One region of the Paeniglutamicibacter kerguelensis genome, then DNA from elsewhere that is predicted to be linked to it. Evidence: riboswitches for the same ligand, from Rfam matches in the RefSeq annotation. Region 1 holds a riboswitch; each other region holds the start of a gene.
What was found. Region 1 has a riboswitch for S-adenosylmethionine ahead of JOF47_RS02805 (bifunctional o-acetylhomoserine/o-acetylserine sulfhydrylase). Riboswitches for the same ligand answer to the same signal wherever they lie in the genome.
Positions count from the first base shown of each region.

Region 2: another riboswitch for S-adenosylmethionine. It lies ahead of JOF47_RS00525 (hypothetical protein); the one in region 1 lies ahead of JOF47_RS02805 (bifunctional o-acetylhomoserine/o-acetylserine sulfhydrylase).
Region 3: another riboswitch for S-adenosylmethionine. It lies ahead of JOF47_RS20870 (acyl-CoA dehydrogenase family protein); the one in region 1 lies ahead of JOF47_RS02805 (bifunctional o-acetylhomoserine/o-acetylserine sulfhydrylase).

Region 1 covers NZ_JAGIOF010000001.1:628,261-631,528, reverse strand. Annotated here, with positions in the region: gene metX (homoserine O-acetyltransferase MetX) at 1-301, opposite strand, end outside; gene JOF47_RS02805 (bifunctional o-acetylhomoserine/o-acetylserine sulfhydrylase) at 304-1,650, opposite strand; SAM riboswitch class IV at 1,726-1,841, opposite strand; gene JOF47_RS02800 (VOC family protein) at 2,011-2,655, shown strand; gene JOF47_RS02795 (IS982 family transposase) at 2,737-3,268, shown strand, end outside.
Region 2 covers NZ_JAGIOF010000001.1:116,590-119,857, forward strand. Annotated here, with positions in the region: gene JOF47_RS00515 (histidinol-phosphate transaminase) at 1-70, shown strand, start outside; gene JOF47_RS00520 (PDR/VanB family oxidoreductase) at 67-1,074, shown strand; gene JOF47_RS00525 (hypothetical protein) at 1,133-1,420, opposite strand; SAM riboswitch class IV at 1,443-1,572, opposite strand; gene JOF47_RS00530 (zinc-dependent alcohol dehydrogenase family protein) at 1,725-2,780, shown strand; gene JOF47_RS00535 (hypothetical protein) at 2,880-3,268, shown strand, end outside.
Region 3 covers NZ_JAGIOF010000004.1:337,766-341,033, reverse strand. Annotated here, with positions in the region: gene JOF47_RS20880 (hypothetical protein) at 100-876, shown strand; gene JOF47_RS20875 (hypothetical protein) at 845-1,231, shown strand; SAM riboswitch class I at 1,387-1,483, shown strand; gene JOF47_RS20870 (acyl-CoA dehydrogenase family protein) at 1,491-2,828, shown strand; gene JOF47_RS20865 (LLM class flavin-dependent oxidoreductase) at 2,910-3,268, shown strand, end outside.

The DNA.
Region 1 (3,268 bases):
CAAAGTAGCGGTCGGTGTCCACGGTCTTTCCCGGGCCCACAAAGCCGTCCCACCAGCCGGGCTCCGTTGAGAGGCCGCGTGCAACGTGCGAGTCCCCGGTCAGCGCGTGGGCGATATAAACCGCGTTGGACGCGTCTTCGTTGAGCGTCCCCCAGGTTTCAAAGCCCAGCACCACGTCCGGAAGCACGCCGCCGGTTTCAAAGGTGTATTCACCCGTGCGGAGGTGCCGAAGGATCCCGTCCGGGGCATAGTCCAACGTCTGGGCGGTTTCGGCGTCGTAAAGCACCACGTCAGTCTCCACGCTCAACGAGTTACACCCTGCAGTTCAACCTCGGCCAGCGAGGCGACTGCCTCAAAGCCGGCCCGGAGGTCGGCAATGATGTCGGCAACGTTTTCAATGCCCACGCTCAGGCGCACCAGCCCCGGGGAAACACCGGCCGCGACCCGCTCGGCCTCGGTGAGCTGCGCGTGGGTGGTGGAGGCCGGGTGGACCACCAGCGAGCGGACGTCGCCAAGGTTTGCCACGTGGGAGTGCAGCTTCAGCGCGTCAACGAAACCTTGGCCGGCCTCGAGGCCGCCGGAGATTTCGAAAGCAACAATCGCCCCGATGCCCTTCGGGCCGTACTTGCGGCCGCGCTCGAACCACGGGCTCGACTCGATGCCGGCGTAGTTGACCGACTCGACCTGCGGCTGCGCCTCAAGCCAGTTGGCGACCTCCACGGCGTTGGAGACGTGGCGTTCGATGCGCAGCGACAGCGTTTCCAGGCCCTGGGCGATCAGGAACGCATTGAACGGGGAAACGGCCGAGCCCAGGTCGCGCAGCAGCTGGACGCGGGCCTTGAGGATGTAGGCAAGGTTGGCGCCGAGGATGCCGTCGACACCCAGGTCGCGGCCGAAGACCAGGCCGTTGTAGGACTCGTCCGGGGTGTTGAAGCCCGGGAACTTTTCCGGGTCGGCGGCGAAGTCGAAGTTGCCCGAGTCCACGATGACGCCGGCGATGGCCGTGCCGTGGCCGCCGAGGTACTTGGTGGCCGAGTGGATCACGATGTCCGCACCCCATTCGATGGGACGCACCAGGTACGGGGTGGCAAGTGTGTTGTCGACGATCAGCGGGACGCCGGCCTCGTGGGCGATGGCCGAGATCGATTCGATGTCCAGGACGTCCTGGCGGGGGTTGGATACGACCTCGCCGAAGAGTGCCTTGGTGTTCGGCTTGATCGCGGCGCGCCAACCCTCGAGGTCGTCGGGATCGGCAACAAAAGTGACCTCGATGCCCAGCTTGCGCAGCGTGTGCTTGAACAGGTTCTGCGTTCCGCCATACAGGCTGGGGCTTGCCACGATGTGGTCCCCGGCCTCGGCGAGGTTGAGGACCGCGAAGGTCGTGGCGGCCTGGCCCGAGGCCAGCAGCAGTGCACCGACGCCTCCCTCGAGGCTGGCGATGCGCTGCTCCACTGCGTCTTGGGTGGGGTTACCGATGCGCGTGTAGATCGGTTCCAGTTCCTGGAGCGCGAAGCGTGCGGCCGCGCTTTCCGCGGTCGGGAACACAAAGGCAGTGGTTTGGTAGATCGGCAGGGCCCGCGCGCCGGTGGTGGCGTCGGGCTCCTGGCCCACGTGGATCTGACGAGTTTCGAATGACCAGTCGTTTGACATCGTTCTCCCCTTCAAAGGAATCAAGGGGTATGCCCGTAACAGACACCTGTGGCGTCGTATGTTACGTAGGGGGCATGCCCGCGCTTGTCCTGCATCCTTGTGACGCAGGGCCTGGTCTTCACCCGGGGCACCCCACCGCGGTGGAGGGTTGCCGTCCAGCAAGCCGGGGCTTGTTGCTGGAACTCATGACCTTGTAAATCAGTCTGGCGCACGGAATTGCGGGCGCGCAAGATCATCTCAAAATATGACAATGCCGAAAAAGCGGAGCGGCGCCCCGATCTCGACCATGAAACCACCAGCCAAACTCAAGTTAGGCAATCCTAAGTCGAGAGCTAGATCACATCGTGCCATGATGGGGGCATGATGAGGTTGGACCATGTAACTTACGCTTGTGGACCCGACGGCCTCGCGGCAACTGCCGCTCGGATCGGCGCGGCCCTTGGACTCGAATCTGTAAAGGGCGGTATACACCCACGATTTGGCACCCGCAATGTCATCTTCCCGTTGCTGAATGACCAGTACCTCGAAGTTGTCGAGGTACTGAACCACCCGTCATCGGACAAGGCACCGTTCGGCCAGGCCGTTCGCGCCCGTTCCGAACTTGGTGGCGGCTGGATGGGCTGGTGCGTTGCGGTTGATGACCTGGCACCGGTCGAGGCACGCCTGGGCCGTGGCTCGGTGCCGGGAAACCGGAAGTTCCCCGATGGACAGGAACTGACCTGGCGCCAGATCGGCATCAACGGTTTGATCGCCGATCCGCAGGTCCCCTACATGCTGCGTTGGGATGACGGGACAGAAAACCTGCACCCGTCGAAGGCCCTGACGCCCGTCGGCAAGATTTCGTCGATCAGCATCGCCGGATCGAGCGAACGCGTCGCAGACTGGCTCGGACAGCCCGAGCAGTTGCCCGTCGGCGAAGTCAAGGTCGACTGGCAGGCACCCAACGGGACGCCGGGAATCCTTTCGGTGACCTTCGAAACCCCCAAGGGTTCCATCACGCTCTAGATGATTGATTCCAAGGGGTGACAGCGCAGGCAAGGGTGTCCAGACTCGAATTACTACCCGTATCGACCTTGGACGGTTCCGATGGACAACGACCTGGACACCCTTGCAACAGCACTGTACGCCTCGACGGACGACTTTTTGAAGGCCAATCCGCAGTTGCTTCCGTGGCGTCCGGCGGTCGGTTTGCAGCCGAGGATCACCGACGCGGAACTGGTCACCGTGTCCGTGCTCCAGGCCTTGCTGGGCTTCACCTCGGAACGCCGCTGGCTTCGCCATGCGAGGGCTGACCTCTGCGAATGGTTCCCACACCTGCCCGAGCAATCCGGCTACAACAAGCGCCTGCGGCACTTGGGAGAAACCCTCCAAGCCGTGATTGCCTACCTGGGCCGGGACACCGGCCTGTGGGCCGATGGCATCTGGGTGGCCGACTCCACCCCCGTCGAATGCGGGCGCTCCCGCGAGACGGCGCACCGCTCCGAGCTGGCGGGGTTCGCCGAATACGGGTACTGCGCCTCGCATTCACGCTGGTTCTGGGGCCTGCGCCTGCACCTGTTGTGCACGCTGTCCGGGCTGCCGGTGGGTTTCGCGTTGACCGGCGCGAAGGCCGACGAAC
Region 2 (3,268 bases), 510 kb from region 1:
CTCGGAAACCACCACAACCACCCCGCATAACCACAGCCTTGAAATACACAGCACTGGAGGTGCATCGTGATCAGCACAAGCGAACAGCCCGTCGTTGAAGACCCGCAAGGGGGAATCCTCGTTTCCGAGGACGGTTTCTTCGACGTGGAGGTGGCGGGGATCAACCGCGAATCCGGTTCGGTGGTCTCCCTGGAGCTGGCCCACCCGGCGGGCCTGGCCCTGCCGGACTGGAGCCCGGGCTCGCACATTGACGTCCTGCTCCCCAACGGGCTGTTGCGCCAGTATTCGCTGTGTTCGGCGCCGGGCGACAAGCGTTGGCGCCTGGGCGTGCTGCGAGAACCGGCGGGGCGCGGCGGATCGGCCTACATCCACGAGGACCTGCGCCCCGGGGCACGGATCAAGGTGCGGCACCCGCGCAACAACTTCGAGCTGGCACCGGCGCCCGAGTACCTGTTCATCGCCGGCGGCATCGGCATCACGCCCATCCTGCCCATGCTGCGCGCCGCCGAGGACTCCGGCGTGCCGTGGCGGTTGGTCTACCTGGGGCGCAGCCGCAGCTCCATGGCGTTCACCAACGAGTTGGCCGCCTACGGGAGCAAGGTGCACCTGCACGCCGACGACGAATCCGGGTTCTACCCGCTCCCGGAGCTGCTCGGGGACCCCACGGCCGGCTTCCACACCTATGTGTGCGGTCCCGGCCCGCTGCTGGATTTCATATCCGGCTTCGCCGCCGGCTGGCAGGATTCCGGTCGCTACCGGTTCGAGCGATTTGTTGCTGACCCTGCCGCGAGCGCGCCGGCGGCCGGGGACCACGAGTTCACGGTGGAGACCACCGGCGGCCTGGAGGTGAACGTGCCGGTGGGCACCAGCATCCTCGGCGCGCTGGAGGAAGCGGGCATCATGGTCCTGAATTCCTGCCGCGAGGGCATCTGCGGCACCTGCGAAACCCCGGTGGTTTCCGGGGAGGTAGACCACCGCGACTCGCTGCTCAGCGACGAGGAGCGCAAGGCCGGGGAGACCATGATGATATGTGTTTCACGGTGCAAGGGCCGGCGCCTGGTGCTGGACATTTAAGGGAGCGGAGGTCCAGAACGGCGGCCGGCGGTCCAGTACGGATGGGGGTACTGGAACGTCAGCCGCGCAACCTGAAGAACGAGGTTCCGGCCGAGGAGAAGGCTCCGGGCAACAGCAGCACCAGAAGCTCCGGGTTGAACTGCACCTCGACGGGGCCGCGCCCCTCCAATGCGGCTGCGAGTTTCTCCGGCGCGACGGCCTGCAACAGCCATTCGGACGGTCCGGCGCCGAGCTGCAGGAGCCCGGTGCCGGGGTCGTGGTCGAGCCAGGCGGTGATCCAATCGCCGGCAAAGCGCGGCAGGGGATTGGCGGAGGTTGCGGGTGCTGTGTGAAGGTGGCTAGTCATGATGGGGCACGATCCTTGAAGCTGGTTGTCCTTGCCCCCGCCGCAGGAATGCGTGCGAAGGCCGCTTCGTCATCCGAACCACCCGCCGTACAACAATGGGGTTGGTACCTGGTCAGTCGGAGCTTTGCCATAAGCAACCAGAATTCGTGAAGCTGTTCCAACCATACGTTGGTGAACGGACACTTCGCCACCGCTGAGTCAGGAACCGCAACAATCCGTCATCGCTTGGCAGGAGGACGTGTACCCGGCCGGAGGCATAGGCTGAGAAGAACAGACACCCAACCCCAGCTTCCGGAGGTACACCATGCGAGCCACCCTGATCCATGGACCGCGGGACATCCGCGTCGAAGACTGCCCGGACCCGGAACTGCTCGCCGACACAGACGCGCTGGTCAAGGTCACTGCCGCCTGCGTCTGCGGATCGGACCTGTGGCCGTACCGCGGGGTCAACCAGATCCCGAAGCCACGGCGCATCGGCCACGAATTCATCGGCGTCGTCACCGAAATCGGGGACAAGGTGGAGACGCTGAAGGTTGGGGACTTCGTGGTTGCCCCCTGGGCCAATAGCTGCGGGAACTGCCCGCCATGCCGCAACGGCGTCCAAGTGGCCTGCGAGCACCGGGCCGTCTGGGGCGGGACCGACGAGCACGGGCTGCCGGTGGACGGCGGCCAGGGCGAGGCGGTGCGCGTTCCCAACGCCGATGGCACCCTGGTGCCGGTCCCGGGCGTGGGCAACCCGGACGAGGCACTGGCCAAGTCGCTGCTTGCTCTCTCGGACGTGATGGGCACTGGACACCATGCGGCGCTCGGGGCCAAGGTGGCACCGGGCCGCAGCGTCGTGGTGGTCGGCGACGGCGCGGTGGGCCTGAGCGGGGTGCTGGCGGCCAAGCGGCTGGGCGCCACCCGGATCATTGCCATGTCCAGGCCTGCCGACCGGGCGGCGCTGGCCCGCGAATTCGGGGCCACCGAGGTGGTCGCCGAACGCGGGGAGGAAGCCGCAGCCAAGGTGCGCGAGCTGCTCGGGGGAGTGCTGGCCGACTCGGTGCTCGAATGCGTGGGCACCGCCGAATCGATGGAACAGGCGCTGGCCTGCACCCGGCCCGGTGGTGCGCTGGGCTTCGTCGGTGTGCCGCATGGGCATGACCCGCTGCCGATCTCGGTGCTGTTCTCCAAGAACATCTCGGTGGCTGGCGGGGCCGCCAGCACCCGGGCCTACCTGCCCGAATTGCTGGAGGACGTGCTGTCCGGGGCCATCAATCCCGGGCTGGTCTTTGACACGGTGATGGGCCTGGAGCAGGCCCCTGAGGCCTACAAAGCCATGGACGAGCGAAAATCCATCAAGGTCATGCTCGTGCCGTAGCGGGCCATGTCGGGACCGGAATAGCTGGCTTCGCACGGCCGTCCCCGCTGCCGTGACCATTTTGTGACCTTTGTCGGCATGCATTATCGTTGGTCACCGATGCCAGCTCTTAGCGAAACCCCTGACCGAGTACCGTCCGCCGCAACAAGCGAACCCGTCTTCGTCGACCCATCCGGCAGACGCCTGCTGCGGCTCAAGAAAACCGGAGTGGTGGCACTGGGGCTGATGTCGGTGTATGTGTTGCTGTTCCTGGTCGCCTTCCTCGGCGGCTCTACGATTGCGGCCCCGAACCTGCCTATGCCCGCAAAGCCGGCGGAGGCAGGGCCGGAAACCGCCACGAAACCGGGTCCGACGCCCGGATCCGCGCCGGCGCGTGCCGAGGAATCGCCGGCGGCGGCACCCGGCACCGCCGACAATACCGCGGCGGCCGAGAACACCGCGGAGAAGGCCACTGGCCCCGCTGCGCCCTCCTCCACAGCCGAAGCCAC
Region 3 (3,268 bases), on a different contig from region 1:
TGCGGTGATTAAACAGGGGCTGTTGATGGAAACCCGGCAACAGGTCGTTGGTGGCTTTACCGTCGAGTACGCGAAGGGAACCAAAGCCAGAAGGGGGTGATGCTTTACTACCTGTGCGCGTCGACCGGATCGTCCCGGGCCAACGCCCGCCGACGCCTGGCCGCCGAAGTGCGGAAGCCGGGACGTGCCGCTCCGGTGTCCATTTCCAAGCGGCGGCCCCGAAAATACGGGCCCTCCGCCATCACGCTGCTGGGCCGGATCTGGACGTTCCGCGGGGAACCCTGCGGCAAATACCTGGCACCCATCATGGCCGAGGAACTCGAGCGGCTGGAGCGCTTCGGGGAACTCGGGACGCAGTCCGAGTTGTTCACCGACGAGGTCCGTCGCGATCTGCTGTTCATGTCAGCGGCGAGCATTGACCGGTATCTGAAGCCGCTGCGCGAGCCCCGGTACCCCTCGGTACTGTCCTCCACCCGGCCCGGGGCGCTGCTGCGTTCGGAGATCCCGGTGCGCTGGTCGGGCAAGCCCATGGAGCAGGAACCGGAGTTCTCCGAAATCGACACCGTCGCCCACTGCGGACACAGCCTCAAGGGCGAGTTCCTGTATTCAACCACTCTCACCGATGTGTTCACCGGGTGGACCGTCAACACGTACGTGAAGAACCGCGCGCACCGCAATATCGTGACCGGGATCGACCTGCTGGCCCGGTCGCTGCCCTACCCGATCCGCGGATTGGATGTACAACGGCAGCGAATTCATCATCCGCGAACTGAAAAACTCCTGCGACGAACGCCGGGTCACGTTCACCCGTTCGCGCTCCGGGAACAAGAGCGACGACGCCCACGTGGAGCAGAAGACCTGGTCCCGGGTCCGTGAGCAGGTCGGCTACCTCCGCTATGACATACCGGCCGAATCGGAACTGCTCAACGAGGTCTGGGAACTGGATCGGATCTTCGCCGCCTACCTGCTGCCCCAGCAGAAACTGGTCGAGAAGACGCTCGCCGGCGCGAAGGCCACCCAAGTCCATGACAAACCGGCCACACCGCACAAGTGCGAGATCAGTCATCCCAGGGTGAAGAAGATGCCGGCGATCCGCATGAATGCCACCTTCAAGAGGATCCGGGTCATGGCGCTCTCACGCCAGATCATGGTCCTGACCGGCCGACTGGAAACCCTGTCCGCGGCCAATGGTGGCACCGCAACCAATCACCTCACCCAGACCCGATCATGAAGCAGTCATTTTCCGGAAGTTTTCCTCTGAGGCAACGTATTGATCTTCCCGGAGGTTTTTACATGAAGCAACAATGAGCCCAGGGGTCGATCAAAGTACAAATGTGACGCCATTCATTTGCGCAGTGCTACGCAACCTTGTAGAAATATGAACAACAACCATCCAGAGCGGCCGAGAGATCTGGCTCAATGACGCCGCAGCAACCCCTCCCCTTAATTGGGCGGTAGGTGCTCACGCCAGAGTCGATGGAGAACCAATCATGGTCGCTGAGTCACACCTGCACACCTTCGATGTTGATACTGACCCAAATATTTTTGGGCCCGTTTCACTGGAAGCCCTCGCAAGCAATGCGCCGGCTCGACACCTGCTCAAGCTGACGCCGGGTGTTCCGCGAAGCGGGCACTACGATGAGCTGGCCGCGGTTTTCCGACCGGTGTTTGCCCGGATTGCGGAAGGCGCCAGCGAGCGCGATGCCACTCGGACGCTCCCTTTCGAGCAGGTCGGTTGGCTCAACCGCGAGCGTTTCGGTGCCCTGCGGATTCCGGTCAGCGAGGGCGGCTATGGCGCAAGCCTGAGCGACCTTTTCCGCCTGCTCATCGAACTTGCCGAGGCGGATTCGCAAGTGGCGCACCTATGGCGTGCACACATCGCTTTCGTCGAATCGGCGCTCATGCTGCAGGACGCCGCCGTGCGCAGCCGCTGGACCGAAAGAATCGCCGCGGGCCAGATCGTCGGCAACGCCTACACCGAACGCGGCGGAAACACCTTGGGCTCGCTCAACACCACGCTGGAGCAGCGCGGGGAACGATGGTTCGTGACCGGTGAAAAATACTATTGCACCGGCACCATCTATGCGGACTGGGTTGCAGTGGCAGCCTCCCACCCGAATCTTGCCGGCCGCCAGATTGCCCTGGTTTCCACGCAGCGCTCCGGCGTCAAGATCTACGACGACTGGGACGGGTTCGGCCAACAGCTCACCGGGACGGGCTCCACGACATTCCAGGATGTTCCGGTCGACACATTGTTGCCGGAGGAACAGCAAATCAACGACCCGGAATCCGCGATCTTCCAGCTGGTGCTGCTTGCCGTGCAGGCCGGAATCACGCGTGCGGCGCTGAACGACGTGCGATCGGCGGTGCAGGCGCGGACCCGAACGTTCAGCACCGGAACGGGTGTCCCGATCCGAAACGAACCGCAGGTCCTGCAGCTGGTCGGCGAAATTTCGGCTGCCGCCTTCGCCACGGATTCCATTGTCTTGGCCGCCGTCGCGGAAATTGAAATCGCCCTCGGCGATGATTCGCTCAGCCCGGCCGAGCGCTTCGCGGTGTGCGAACTGGCCGCTGATCGAGCGCAAACGATCGTCCAGCCGATGGCGCTCGCGGCAGCGACCAAACTCTTTGACGGACTTGGGGCCTCGGCAACGGCCAAGGGCTGCAACATGGACCGTCATTGGCGAAACGCACGCACGGTTGCCACCCACAATCCCGCAATCTACAAGGCACGCATCGTTGGCGACTACGAGGTCAACGGAACCGCTCCCAAGCGCCTCAACGCCGTCGGCGACCTCGGCTCAACCACCGGAACAGCCGGCTACTAAGGCCTTTCTGTTTCGACAACCTTCCTTGAATTGGATCGCTTTGGCGACCCGCGATTCCCCCTACCCCTGCAAAGGAACATCATGAGCACGACTTCCGCACAACGCCAGATCCGTTTCAATGCCTTCGACATGAACTGCGTCGGTCACCAATCTCCCGGGCTGTGGAAGCACCCGAAGGACCAGTCCGCACGCTACAAGGACCTGTCCTACTGGACCGATCTTGCCAAGACCCTGGAAAAGGGAAAGTTCGACGGCATCTTCATCGCCGATGTGCTGGGCACCTACGATGTCTTCGGCGGTTCCAACGAGGTGCCGTTGCGTGCCGGAACCCAGGTTCCCGTCAACGATCCAATGATGCTCGTCTCCGCCATGGCCGCCGTGACCGAACACCTGGGATTCGGCGTCACCGCCGGCACCGCCTACGAGCACCCGTACCCGTT